One region of the Cupriavidus sp. 05T42 genome, then DNA from elsewhere that is predicted to be linked to it. Evidence: riboswitches for the same ligand, from Rfam matches in the RefSeq annotation. Region 1 holds a riboswitch; the other holds the start of a gene.
What was found. Region 1 has a riboswitch for cobalamin ahead of AC1EJR_RS02185 (TonB-dependent receptor plug domain-containing protein). Riboswitches for the same ligand answer to the same signal wherever they lie in the genome.

Region 1 (9,300 bases):
GTTCAAGGAGTTATGACCCTCACGAACCAGGCAGGGAAACTGTCAAACGTCTGACTTTATATTCACCTTACGCTGCGAGCAGCTGGGGTGATGTCAGACGTTTGCCGTTTCGAAACAGGATGGGATGAAAACGGCGGTCGGGCGCGATAACCTGACCTGTATGCTGCACCGGTAAGGCGTTTGTGCAGTCTGGCTACACTATACACCGCGTCGTCAGGCATACCAAGTTCGGCATGTTGCATCGTTACATTTTCAACACCGGACATCGGCCAAATCCGACATTGCGCCATCGGCTTCACATGCCTGTCATGTGCGGCCGATGCGGTGTGATTTCAAGTCCGGCCAGATCCGTCCGATGTCGATGTCAGCCCGGCGCGCGCGGGTCGGTGCCCACGTGCGCGTACTGCCGCAGTGCCTCGTCGGCGCGCTCGTTCAGCTCGCGGATGCGGGCGCGCACGGCGTCCACGGGAATCTGCCCGTCCTCCTCCTGCTTGCGGCGCATGGCCAGCAGGTCCGAGGCGATGCTGATGGCCGCCATCACGGCCACGCGCTCCACGCCCTTGGCGGAGACGTTGCCCTTGAGCTTGTTCATCTGGTTGTCCACCAGCGCCACCGCCTCCAGCAGCGCGGCTTCGTTGTCTGGCGCGATGGCGAAGCGGTAGGGCTGCCCCGCGATGTTCACTTCGACTTGCTTATTGCTCATGCGTGTTCTCCGGGGGCGGGGTGCGCGCCGCTGGCATCGGGGTCCGAGCCGGTGGCCGGGGCGCCTTCGCCCAGCAGGTCGAGCTGGCGCGCATCGCTGGCCGTGGGCAGCTTGTCCAGAATCGACTGGATGCGCAGCTGGGCTTCCTCGATCTTGATATTGAGCAGTTCGCGGTCGGCCGCCATGGATTCGCGGTCCGTGCGCAACTGGCTCGCCTCGGCCCGCAGGCGGTCGATCTCCGCGCGCAGCCGCTGGTTTTCCGCCGCCAGGGTGTCTGCGTGATGCAGCACGCGCCCGATCTTGGCGGCCAGTTGTTCGAGTTCGTTGAGCATAGTGCCTGTCTGTCCGATGGAATGTGGGTCAGGTTTCGGGATTCTAGCCGATGCCGGATCGGCCACGTCGTCAACGAGACGTTTCTGACTGCAGCGTCGCCAGGAAGTTGCATCGATCGTCACGCAACGTGCGGGTAACCGGCCCCGGAGTGGACGGTTCCGCACCACGTCCGCCAGATTGACGGCCCCGGTGAAACTGCCTACACTCGCGCACGTTCCAGGTGCTCGCGACCCTGCCCACAGGGCCGCAGTTCAACGGGAAACAGGGAGTCCGGGGCGCGCCGCGCGCTGGGCCAACCTGTGCTGCCCCCGCAACGGTAAGCGACCGCGCGCGCGCCATGCGCCGCGCAAGGGCCTGCCAGCATGCCACTGATCCACCCCGCCATTTGACGGGGATCCAGCGATCGGGAAGGCGGCCGGCCTGATGTCGTCAGCCCGGATACCGGCCTGAACGCGGGCGCACCGCTCCACAGCGGCGCGCCACTTCGCCACAAGGCCCGCGGGGACGGGCCCGGCCGTACTTCCATCCATCCAGCAACATGCGTTCCTCGCTCCACAGGCAGACCGCCGCGACCCAGCCGCCGGTCCGCCCGCGCGTGCCCGCCATCCTGGCGGCCATCGCCGCCTTCGTGCCCGCCCTTGTACCCGCTTTCTACCCCGCCATGGTCCACGCGCAAGCCGCGCCGGATGCCAGCGGCGCCGCCCCCGGCCAGACGCTCGCGCCGGTGGTCGTCACCGCCTCGCGCACCGCGCAGGCCGTGACCGAGGCGCTGCCGCACACCACGGTGGTCACTCAGGAAGACATCGTCAACACCCAGGCGCCGGACCTGCGCTCGCTGCTGCGCGGCCAGGCGGGCGTGGAGTTCGCCACCACGGGCGGCATGGGCGCCAACACCACGCTGTTCATGCGCGGCGCCAATTCCAACCAGGTGCTGATCCTGGTGGATGGCGTGCGCATCGCCGGTGCCAGCGGCGGCACCGCGCAGCTCAGCAATATCCTGCCGGACCAGATCGACCATATCGAGGTGGTGCGCGGCAACGTCTCGGCCCTGTACGGCTCCGACGCCATCGGCGGCGTGGTGCAGATCTTCACCAAGAGCGGCGCCGGCCAGGCCCCGGCGGCCAACGCTTCGGTGGAGTACGGCAGCAACAACACGCGCCAGGGCACGGTCGGCTATGGCGGGCAGGTGGGCGACACCTCGTTCAACGTCACTGGGTCGATCTTCAAGACCGACGGCTATTCGTCGATCGACGCCGCGAAATGGAATCGCGACAACCCCACGCGCGCCCGGCAGGGCATCGGCCCGAACCCGGCCGACAACCCGTACGAGAACAAGAGCGTCTCCGGCCAGGTGAAGCACAAGTTCAGCCAGGACTGGGACGCCGGCGTGGCCGCGTACTACTCCAACAGCCAGCTGTCGTACGACAGCACCAGCGGCAAGCCGACCGACGACCTGCGCATGGATAGCGAGCTGTACACGCTGTCCGCCTTCGTCAACGGCAAGCTGCTGCCCGACTGGCGCACCCATTTCAAGGTCGCCCAGAGCGAGGACCGCGCCGAAACCACCAAGAACGGCCTGTTCGACAGCCTGTTCAGCACGCGCTCGCGCCAGTTCAACTGGCAGAACGAGTACGCGCTGACGCCTGACCACACGCTGCTGTTCGGCACCGACTACCTCCAGCAGGAACTGTCGTCCAGCGCCTACAACGCGCCCATCCGCAATGTGTTCTCGGTCTACGGCGGCTACGAAGGCAAGATCGGCCGCCACCAGCTGCAGCTGAACGCGCGCAACGACCATTATTCGGACTTCGGCAACCAGGGCAGCTTCTTCGCCGGCTATGGCTTCCACCTGACCCAGGCGGTCAAGCTGATCGCCAACGTCAGCAACGCCTTCCGCGCGCCGACCTTCAACGAACTCTATTACCCGAACTTCGGCCAGCCGAACCTCCAGCCGGAGCGCGCGAAGTCGGCCGAGCTGGGCGTGCAGGTGGAGACTGCCGCCACCGGGTTGCTGCGCGTGACCGCGTTCGAGACCCGCTACAACGACCTGATCGTCTCCACGCAGCAGGCCAACGGGCTGTTCCTGGCGCAGAACGTCAACAAGGCCAAGGTGCAGGGGGTGGAGGCGTCCTGGCGCGCCAACCTGCTCGGCACCGATGTCGGCGCCAGCGTGACCTTCCAGAATCCGGTCGATGAGACCAACGGCACCCAGTTGCTGCGCCGCGCGCGCCGCCATGCGTCGTTCGATGTGGGCCGGAATTTCGGCGATTTCCGATTCGGGGGCGAGTGGCTGGTGTCGTCGTCGCGGATGGACAACGGCTCGCGCCGGCTGGGCGGATACGGTATCTTGAACCTCACCGCCCGCTACAACATCGACAAGCAATGGTTCGTCGCCGCCCGCGTGGAAAACCTGTTCGACAAGAACTACCAGCTCGCCTATCCGTACGCCACGCAGGGCCGGGCGGGGTTCGTCACGCTGGGATGGCGCCAGAAATGAGGCCCGGCAAGGCGCCGCGCCCGGGCGGGGTCCGCCATGGCTGAGGCGCGCCGCGCGCTGGCCGTCTGGCTGGTCCTCGCCCTGGCGGGGCTGGCCGTGTTCGGCCTGTCGCTCGCGCTGGGCAGCGTATCGCTCGATGCCTCGCAGCTCTGGCAGGCCCTGACCGCCACCGATGCCGGCATGGCCGGGGCGATTGTCAGGGAATTGCGACTCCCCCGTGCCGTCGCCGCGTTCGCGTGCGGCGGCCTGCTGGCGCTCTCTGGCGCGCTGATGCAGGTGCTGCTGCGCAACCCGCTGGCCGAGCCCTATGTATTAGGCGTCTCGGGCGGCGCCGCCACCGGCGCGTTACTGGCGATGCTGCTGATGCTGCCGCTGTGGACCGTGCAGGCCGGCGCCGCCGGCGGGGCGCTGCTGTCGATGGTGCTGGTGGCTTCGCTGGCGCGCCGGGACCTGCTGCACCCGCGCGTGCAGGGCGGCCACCACGAGGCGGGCGCCCGCCTGCTGCTGACCGGCGTGATCCTGGCCGCCGGCTGGGGCGCGCTGATCACGCTGATCCTGGCCATCGCGCCGGAATCGCGGCTGCGCGGCATGCTGTTCTGGCTGACGGGCGACCTCGGCGGCACCGCCAGCTACGGCGCCGCGCTGGCCACGCTGGCCGTGGCGCTGGCGCTGGCCATGCCGATGGCCCGCTCGCTCAACGTGATGCTGCTCGGCGAGACCGTGGCGCAATCGCTGGGCGTGCAGGTGGGCCGGGTACGGCTGGCCACCTTCCTGATCGCCTCGTTCGCCATCGCGGCGGCGATCACCACGGCGGGGTCGATCGGCTTCGTCGGCCTGGTCGTGCCGCATATGGTGCGGCTGGCCTGGGGCAACGACCAGCGGCTGCTGCTGCCGGCCTCGGTGCTGCTGGGCGGCACATTGCTGATGGCGGCGGATCTGATCGCCCGTACCGTGATCGCCCCGACCCAACTGCCGGTGGGCGTGATTACCGCGCTGCTCGGCGTGCCGACCTTCCTTTATCTGTTGCTGCGGAGGCCGCGATGAACCATTGGTCTACGCCGCTCGCGCCTTGTCCCAGCCTGCACCTGCGCGATGTCGCCCTGCGCACCGGGTCGCGCGTGCTGGTGGAGCATCTGTCGATGGCCATCGCGCCGGGCGAGTTCTGGTGCGTGGTCGGCCCCAATGGCGTGGGCAAGTCCACGCTGATGGGCGTGCTGGCCGGCCTGCGCGCGCCCGAGGGCGGCGAGGTCTGCATCGACGACATCCCGGTCACCCGCGCCGCGCCAGCCGCGCTCGCCCGCCAGCGCGCCTACCTGCCGCAGGCCGTGCACGACACCTTCTCGATGGCCGTGCAGGACGCCGTGCGCGTGGGACGTCATCCGCACATGAGCGGCTGGGGCTGGGGCCAGGGCGACGATGACCGCGTGGTGCGCGACGTCATGACCGAACTCGACCTCGACGCCCTGACCACGCGCGATGTCCTCACGCTCTCCGGCGGCGAGCGCCAGCGCGTGTCGCTGGCCGCCGCCATGGCCCAGCAGGCGCCGCTGCTGCTGCTCGACGAGCCGGTGGCCCACCTCGACCTGCGCCACCAGATCCTCGTGCTGGAACTGCTGCGCCGCCTGACCACGGCAGGCCGCCACGCGGCCGTCGTGATCCTGCACGATCTCAACCTGGCGCGCCGCTACGCCACGCATGCGCTGCTGATGTCCGAAGACGGTCAGGCGCTGCACGGCTCCGCGCCGGAAGTCCTCACCCCCGCGCAGTGCTCCCGCGCGCTGCGCACCCCCATCGTCAGCGTCAGCGACGGCCTCCATACGGCGCTGATTCCCGATGGGATGACTGGAAATTCGTAAATGAGCGATATCGACAACAACCCGCCGGACACCCCGGAAACGCCCGACACCCCAGACGATGCCGGCCGCGACGCCCGCCACAAGGCCCGCATGGCGCGCAAGAAGGAAGTGGTGGACGCCAAGATCTCCGCCGCGCAGACCGAGCGCGGCGTGATCGTGATCACCACCGGCAACGGCAAGGGCAAGTCCAGCTCGGGTTTCGGCATGGTCGTGCGCGCGATGGGCCACGGCATGCGCACGGGCGTGGTGCAGTTCATCAAGGGCGCCATCCCGAGCGGCGAGGAGATGTTCCTCCAGCGTTTTCCGGAAGCCTGCGAGTTCCACGTGATGGGCGAGGGCTACACCTGGGAGACCCAGGACCGCGCGCGCGACGTGGCCAAGGCCGAGGCCGCCTGGGAAATCGCCCGGCGCATGCTGCAGGATCCGGCCATCGGGCTGGTCCTGTTCGATGAACTGAATATCGCGCTGAAGCTGCACTACCTCGACGTGGAGCAGGTCATTGCCGACCTGCGCGCCCGTCCGCCGATGCAGCACGTGGTCATTACCGGCCGCGGCGCGCCGCCGGCGCTGGTCGAGGCCGCCGACACCGTGACCGAGATGACCCCGGTCAAGCACGCGTTCCAGCAGGGTATCAAGGCCCAGCGCGGCGTAGAAATGTAAAGACACTGCGGAAATGACGATGTCCACCTTCACCGACACCCCCCTGCAACTTCCCCCGATCGCCCCGCTCGATGACTCGCTGCGTGCCGCGCTCCAGGCCGCCATCGATGACAAGACCAAGCCGCCCGGCTCGCTGGGCCGGCTGGAGTCGCTGGCGATGCAGATCGGCCTGATCCGGGGCGAGACCCAGCCGGTGCTGACCCGCCCGACCATCATCGTTTTTGCCGGCGATCATGGCGTGGCCGAAGCCGGCGTGAGCGCTTTCCCGCCCGAAGTCACGGCCCAGATGGTGCTGAACTTCCTCGGCGGCGGCGCGGCGATCAATGTCTTCACGCGCCAGCACGGCATGGTGCTGGAAGTGGTGGATGCCGGCGTGCGCGCGCCGCTGCCGGCCGCGCCGGGTCTGGTCAACTGCCGCGTGGCGGACGGCACGCGCAATTTCGTCGAGGAAGCCGCGATGACGCCGGCGCAGGCTGGCGCGGCCATCCAGGCCGGCATGGCGCGCGTGCTGCGCCATGCGGAGCAGGGCACCAATGTGATCGGTTTCGGCGAGATGGGTATCGCCAACACCTCCGCCGCCGCCTGCCTGATGAGCCGGCTGACCGGCCTGCCGCTGGCCGACTGCGCCGGGCGCGGCACCGGGCTGGACGACGCCGGCGTGGCCCGCAAGCGCGAGATCCTCGAGCGCGCGCTGGCCCGCCACGCCGAGGTCACCGCGCCGCTGGACGTGCTGGCCACCTTCGGCGGCTTCGAGATCGCGGCGATGACCGGCGCCTACCTGGCCGCCGCCGCCTGCCGCATGGTGATTCTGGTCGATGGCTTCATCGCCTCCGCCGCGCTGCTGGTGGCGGCACGGATCGACCCGACCGTGCTCCAGTACTGCGTGTTCTCGCATTGTTCCGATGAGCGCGGCCACAAGGCCCTGCTGGCCGAGTTCGGCGCCGAACCGCTGCTGGCCCTGAACCTGCGCCTGGGCGAAGGCACCGGTGCGGCGCTGGCGTGGCCGCTGGTGGCGTCGGCGGCGGCGTTCCTTAAGGAAATGGCGACGTTCAGCGGTGCCGGCGTGAGCCCCGGCGCGGCCTGATCGGAATCCGGAAAACCCGACCATGGCCGACGAACTGCGCTTCTTCCTGACCGCCCTCGGCTACTTCACGCGCGTGCCGTTGCCGCAGCGGCTGGCCGGCTGGGTCGGCTTCCAGCCGCACTACCTCAACGCGGCGGCGCGCTACTTTCCGCTGGTGGGTCTGCTGGTGGGCGTGGCCGGCGCGCTGGTCACCTGGGGCGCGCTGGCGTTGTGGAGCGCGCCCGTGGCGGTGGCGCTGGGCATGATCGCCACGCTGCTGCTGACCGGCGCGTTCCATGAGGATGGTCTGGCCGATTGCGTGGATGCCTTCGGCGGCGGCTATCGGCGCGAGGACGTGCTGGCCATCATGCACGACTCGCGCGTGGGCGCCTTCGGGGCCATCGCCATCGTCATGGCGCTGCTGCTCAAGTGGCAACTGCTGCTGGCCACGGGCGAGGCGGGCGGGCTGGCCGTGCTGCTGGCGGTGCTGGTGGCCGGCCATGGCGCGAGCCGGGCGATGGCCATCTCCTTCCTCGCCACGCACGACTATGTGCGCGCGGAGGGCAAGGCCAAGCCGGTGGCGCAGCGGCTGGCCGGGGCCGGGTTGCTGTTCGCGCTGGTCTGCGGCGTGGCGCCGCTGGCGCTGCTCGGGCCGACATTCGCGGGCGTGGCCATCGTCGTGCTGGTTGTCGTGCGCGCGGCGCTGGGCGCGTACTTCGTGCGCCGGCTGGGCGGCTATACCGGCGATTGCCTCGGCATGGCGCAGCAATGCAGCGAACTGTCGATCTACCTCGTGGCGGCCGCATGGACGTGGTCCTGATCCGCCACGCCCGGCCGGAAGTGGCGCCGGGCATCTGCTACGGCGCGCTGGACCTCGCGCTGGCGCTGCCCGTCTCGCCGCCCGCCGAGCGGATCGTCGCCACGCTGGACGGTCTGCGGCCGGACCGCATCCTGACGAGCCCGGCGGCCCGCGCGCGCGACACGGCGTCGGCCTTGTCCCACGGCATCGACACCCGCATCCATCCGGAAATCGAACCGCGCCTGCGGGAGCTGGACTTCGGCCAGTGGGAAGGGCGGGAGTGGGCGACCATCGACCGCGCCGATCTCGATCACTGGGCGGCCAACCTGATGGCGGCGCGTCCGCACGGCGGCGAGAGCGCCGCGCAGGTCATGGCGCGCGTGGTGGACTGGGCCGGATCGCTGCCGGCCGACGCCGGGGGCTGCCTCTGGGTGGTGACCCACGCCGGCCCCATCCGCATGCTGGCTGCGCACTGGCTGGGCCTGCCGCTGGCGCGCACGCTGGGGTGGGAATTGGGCTTTGGGGCCACGTGCCGCTTCCATCTGGATGGTGCGGATGGCATGGGCGCACGGCTCGGCTGGTGGAACCGGCTGTCGAACTAGATCGAATTCGGTCGAACGAGTACGAATCTGAGTCAGGACGGCCGGCGCGAGCGCGCGATATCGAGATCCTTGCAGATCTCGGCCGCGCCCTGCACCACGCGCGGGCCGGCGCGGTTGACCAGGTCACCGTCGATGATGAACAGGTTGTTGCGCGCCACCGCCGTCACCGACTTCCATTTTTCCCACATCGAGAAATCCGCCAGCGGCTTGTCCGGCCGCGTGGCGCCGATGCCCGCCGTCATCATCGCCTCGGGGTTGCCGGCCACCACCGCTTCCACGGACACGGTCGGCACCAGCGGCGGCTCGCTCCCGAACAGGTTGCGCCCGCCGCACAGCGCCAGCATGTCGCTGACCATATGCTGGCCGTTCAGCGTCATCAGCGGCTGCTGCCAGACCTGATAGAAGACCGTCACCGGCGGCCGGTTGGCGTAGGTCTTGCGCAGCGTCTCCACCTGCTGGCGGAAGTCCGCGGCGGCGCGCGTGGCCACCGGGCCGGTATCCATCAGCTTGCCGAGCTTCTCCAGGTTTTCCGGGATCGATTCGAGCTTGCGCGGCTCGCTGTAGAACAGCGGGAGGCCCAGCGCGCGCAGGCGGTCGGTCTGCTTCTGCGCGTTGCCGTGGCGCCAGACCACGATCAGGTCCGGCTTCAGCGCGGCAATCCGTTCGAGGTCCAGCGCCTTGTTGTCGCCCACGCGCGGCAGGTCGCGCGCCTGCGGCGGGTAGTCGCTGTAGGAGACCGTGCCGACGATGCGGTCGCCGCCGCCAGCGGCGTAGAGCAGCTCCGTTA
Region 2 (2,289 bases), on a different contig from region 1:
GTAGTAGAACTGGTTGCGCACGGTGACGCGGTCGTTCGGCGTCCATTCGGCGTTCAGGCGCGTCCAGCGGTCGCGATAGCTGATCTCGGCATCGCCAACGTTGTAGTTCTTCTTGCGCAGCGAGCGGTCCAGGCTGCCGTTGACCAGCGGCGTGCCGAGGTATTGCTGCGGATGCTGGGTGCCGTCGTCATAGGACAGCGTCAGGTTGAATTCCGGATTCACGTCCAGCCGCACGGACGCCGACACCATCAGGTTGTTGGCATCGCCCCGATCCACCCAGCCAGCCGTCCGGTTGTAGGCCGTGGCGAAACGGTACGACAGGTTGTCGTTGACCTTGCCACCACTGTCGAAGGCCACGCGCGCGGTCTTCTCGGTGCCGCCCGTGATCTGGAGTTCGTTCTCGATCGGGCCTCGGATCGGCTTCTTCTGCACCACATTGACCACGCCGCCGATCGCCCCTTCGCCATACATGACCGATGCGGGGCCGCGCAGGACCTCGATGCGGTCTACCGACCACGTATCGAACGGAAAGGTCACCGTACCGGAGGCCACGTACATGCGCGTGCCGTCCAGCAGCTGCATGACCGAGCCCTGCCCGGCGAAGCCGCGCGCGGTCAGCGAGGTGCCGCCGTTGCCCGGCGACGGATTGCCGGTGATGCCGGTTGCCCGGGTCACGGCCTCGCGCACGCTCTGGTCGCCCCGCGCGCGGATGGTCTCGCCGCTGATGACTTCGACGCTGGCCGGCGTCTCGAGCGGCGTCAGGCCCATGCGGCTGCCCGTGTATTCGGGTTTCGAGAGCGCCAGGCCGGGATAGACGGCCTCACTGACGACCACGGGCGGCAGTGACGTGTCCTTCTGTTCGGAGGTTTCCTGTGCGAAAGCACAGGGAAGATTGAGGCCGGCCACGGCACCAAGTGATGCGGCCAGCACGCGCGGTCGACGCCCACGCGCAGGGCGTGACGAAATCTGGGCCGAGCGCGGGCGGCCAGCGGAATGCGCGAACAAGTTGTATGTCATCGTGAAGCCGGACGACCCCGTCCGTGCGAAAGATTTCGATGATGACAACAGGCCGGTATCCGGGCTGACAGGCGGGGAGCGTGCGCTCCCGGGAATCCGTCGCCTTCCCACGCGATGACAACGATGACAATCGCGCAGTGGCCGCCGATCCGATGGATCGACATGACAGTTCCCGAACCTGCTTACCGTTGCGGGGGCAGCACAGGCTTGGTCGCGGCTCGGCGACGTACCTGTTTCCCGTTTAACCCACGCGCATCGCGGGCACCTGCAATCACGGGCGGKACAGGGGACGTGCCGCGGTGCGCATTCTACCCGTAACGGACGGTTACAAAGCGCACATGCTGATCTGGGGAGCACGAAGGCGTGAGAGCGGGATGACCGGCGGGTGCGCCCGATAACTCACATGACTACTGCTCATGAATTGTTGAAATAAAGCCATTTTACTTCATCGATGCACATCCATACGATTGGCATGTCGCGTGAGCCTCGCAACAGATGAAAGCAAAAATGACACGTCCACTCCGTCTAGTAGCGGTTTCCGGCGGGCTACAACGCCCCTCCAAGTCTGCAGCCCTGGCAGAGCACCTGCTAGACCTGATCGCAGACGAACTTCCGTGCGAACAGCGCTTGGTTGAACTGGGTCAGCTCGCACCGCGGCTTGCCGGCGCGGTCTGGCGCACCCACTTGCCCGACACGGTGGAGCGGGAACTTGCGGCGGTTGAGCAAGCTGACGTCCTGGTGGTGGCAACACCGGTGTTCCGCGGCTCCTACACCGGACTGTTCAAGCACTTCTTCGACTTCATTCATCAGGACGCCTTGATCGACAAGCCTGTGTTGTTGGCTGCCACCGGTGGCAGCGAGCGCCATGCCCTGGTGATCGACCACCAGTTGCGGCCGCTGTTCAGCTTCTTCCAGGCGCGCACATTGCCGCTGGGTGTCTACGCGACCGACAAGGATTTCGTCGACTACCGCCTGCAGAACCAGGCCCTCATCGAGCGGGCCAGGCTGGCGATCCAACGGGCACTGCCGTTGGTCGAACTGACGCACCACGCAAGGCCCGCTCTGGCCGAGGAAGTGGTTGTGGCCTGAAACAAGAATCGACTTCTCTCAAAAATTAGGTCACTGGATCGCAATGAACAAAGAACTTGCCTTTAGCCTCAAGAGCATTCTTTTCGATGAAAACTATCAGCCATCGGACAGTACGCGCGTAACCACCAATTTTGCCAACCTGGCCCGGGGAAAGAGTAGGCAACAGAATCTGCGCAACACGTT

Region 2: it holds a riboswitch for cobalamin, as region 1 does, so the genes downstream of both, AC1EJR_RS11870 (TonB-dependent receptor) here and AC1EJR_RS02185 (TonB-dependent receptor plug domain-containing protein) in region 1, are expected to answer to the same signal.

The regions. Positions count from the first base shown of each region.
Region 1 covers NZ_JBFTLH010000002.1:26,064-35,363, forward strand. The annotation lists RNA gene ssrS (6S RNA) at 1-40, opposite strand, end outside; gene AC1EJR_RS02175 (cell division protein ZapA) at 365-703, opposite strand; gene AC1EJR_RS02180 (hypothetical protein) at 700-1,035, opposite strand; cobalamin riboswitch at 1,237-1,500, shown strand; gene AC1EJR_RS02185 (TonB-dependent receptor plug domain-containing protein) at 1,575-3,533, shown strand; gene AC1EJR_RS02190 (FecCD family ABC transporter permease) at 3,570-4,577, shown strand; gene AC1EJR_RS02195 (ABC transporter ATP-binding protein) at 4,574-5,389, shown strand; gene cobO (cob(I)yrinic acid a,c-diamide adenosyltransferase) at 5,390-6,049, shown strand; gene cobT (nicotinate-nucleotide--dimethylbenzimidazole phosphoribosyltransferase) at 6,069-7,133, shown strand; gene AC1EJR_RS02210 (adenosylcobinamide-GDP ribazoletransferase) at 7,156-7,932, shown strand; gene cobC (alpha-ribazole phosphatase family protein) at 7,917-8,513, shown strand; gene AC1EJR_RS02220 (cobalamin-binding protein) at 8,546-9,300, opposite strand, start outside.
Region 2 covers NZ_JBFTLH010000007.1:139,513-141,801, reverse strand. The annotation lists gene AC1EJR_RS11870 (TonB-dependent receptor) at 1-930, opposite strand, end outside; cobalamin riboswitch at 1,051-1,301, opposite strand; gene msuE (FMN reductase) at 1,525-2,106, shown strand; gene AC1EJR_RS11860 (DUF1852 domain-containing protein) at 2,150-2,289, shown strand, end outside.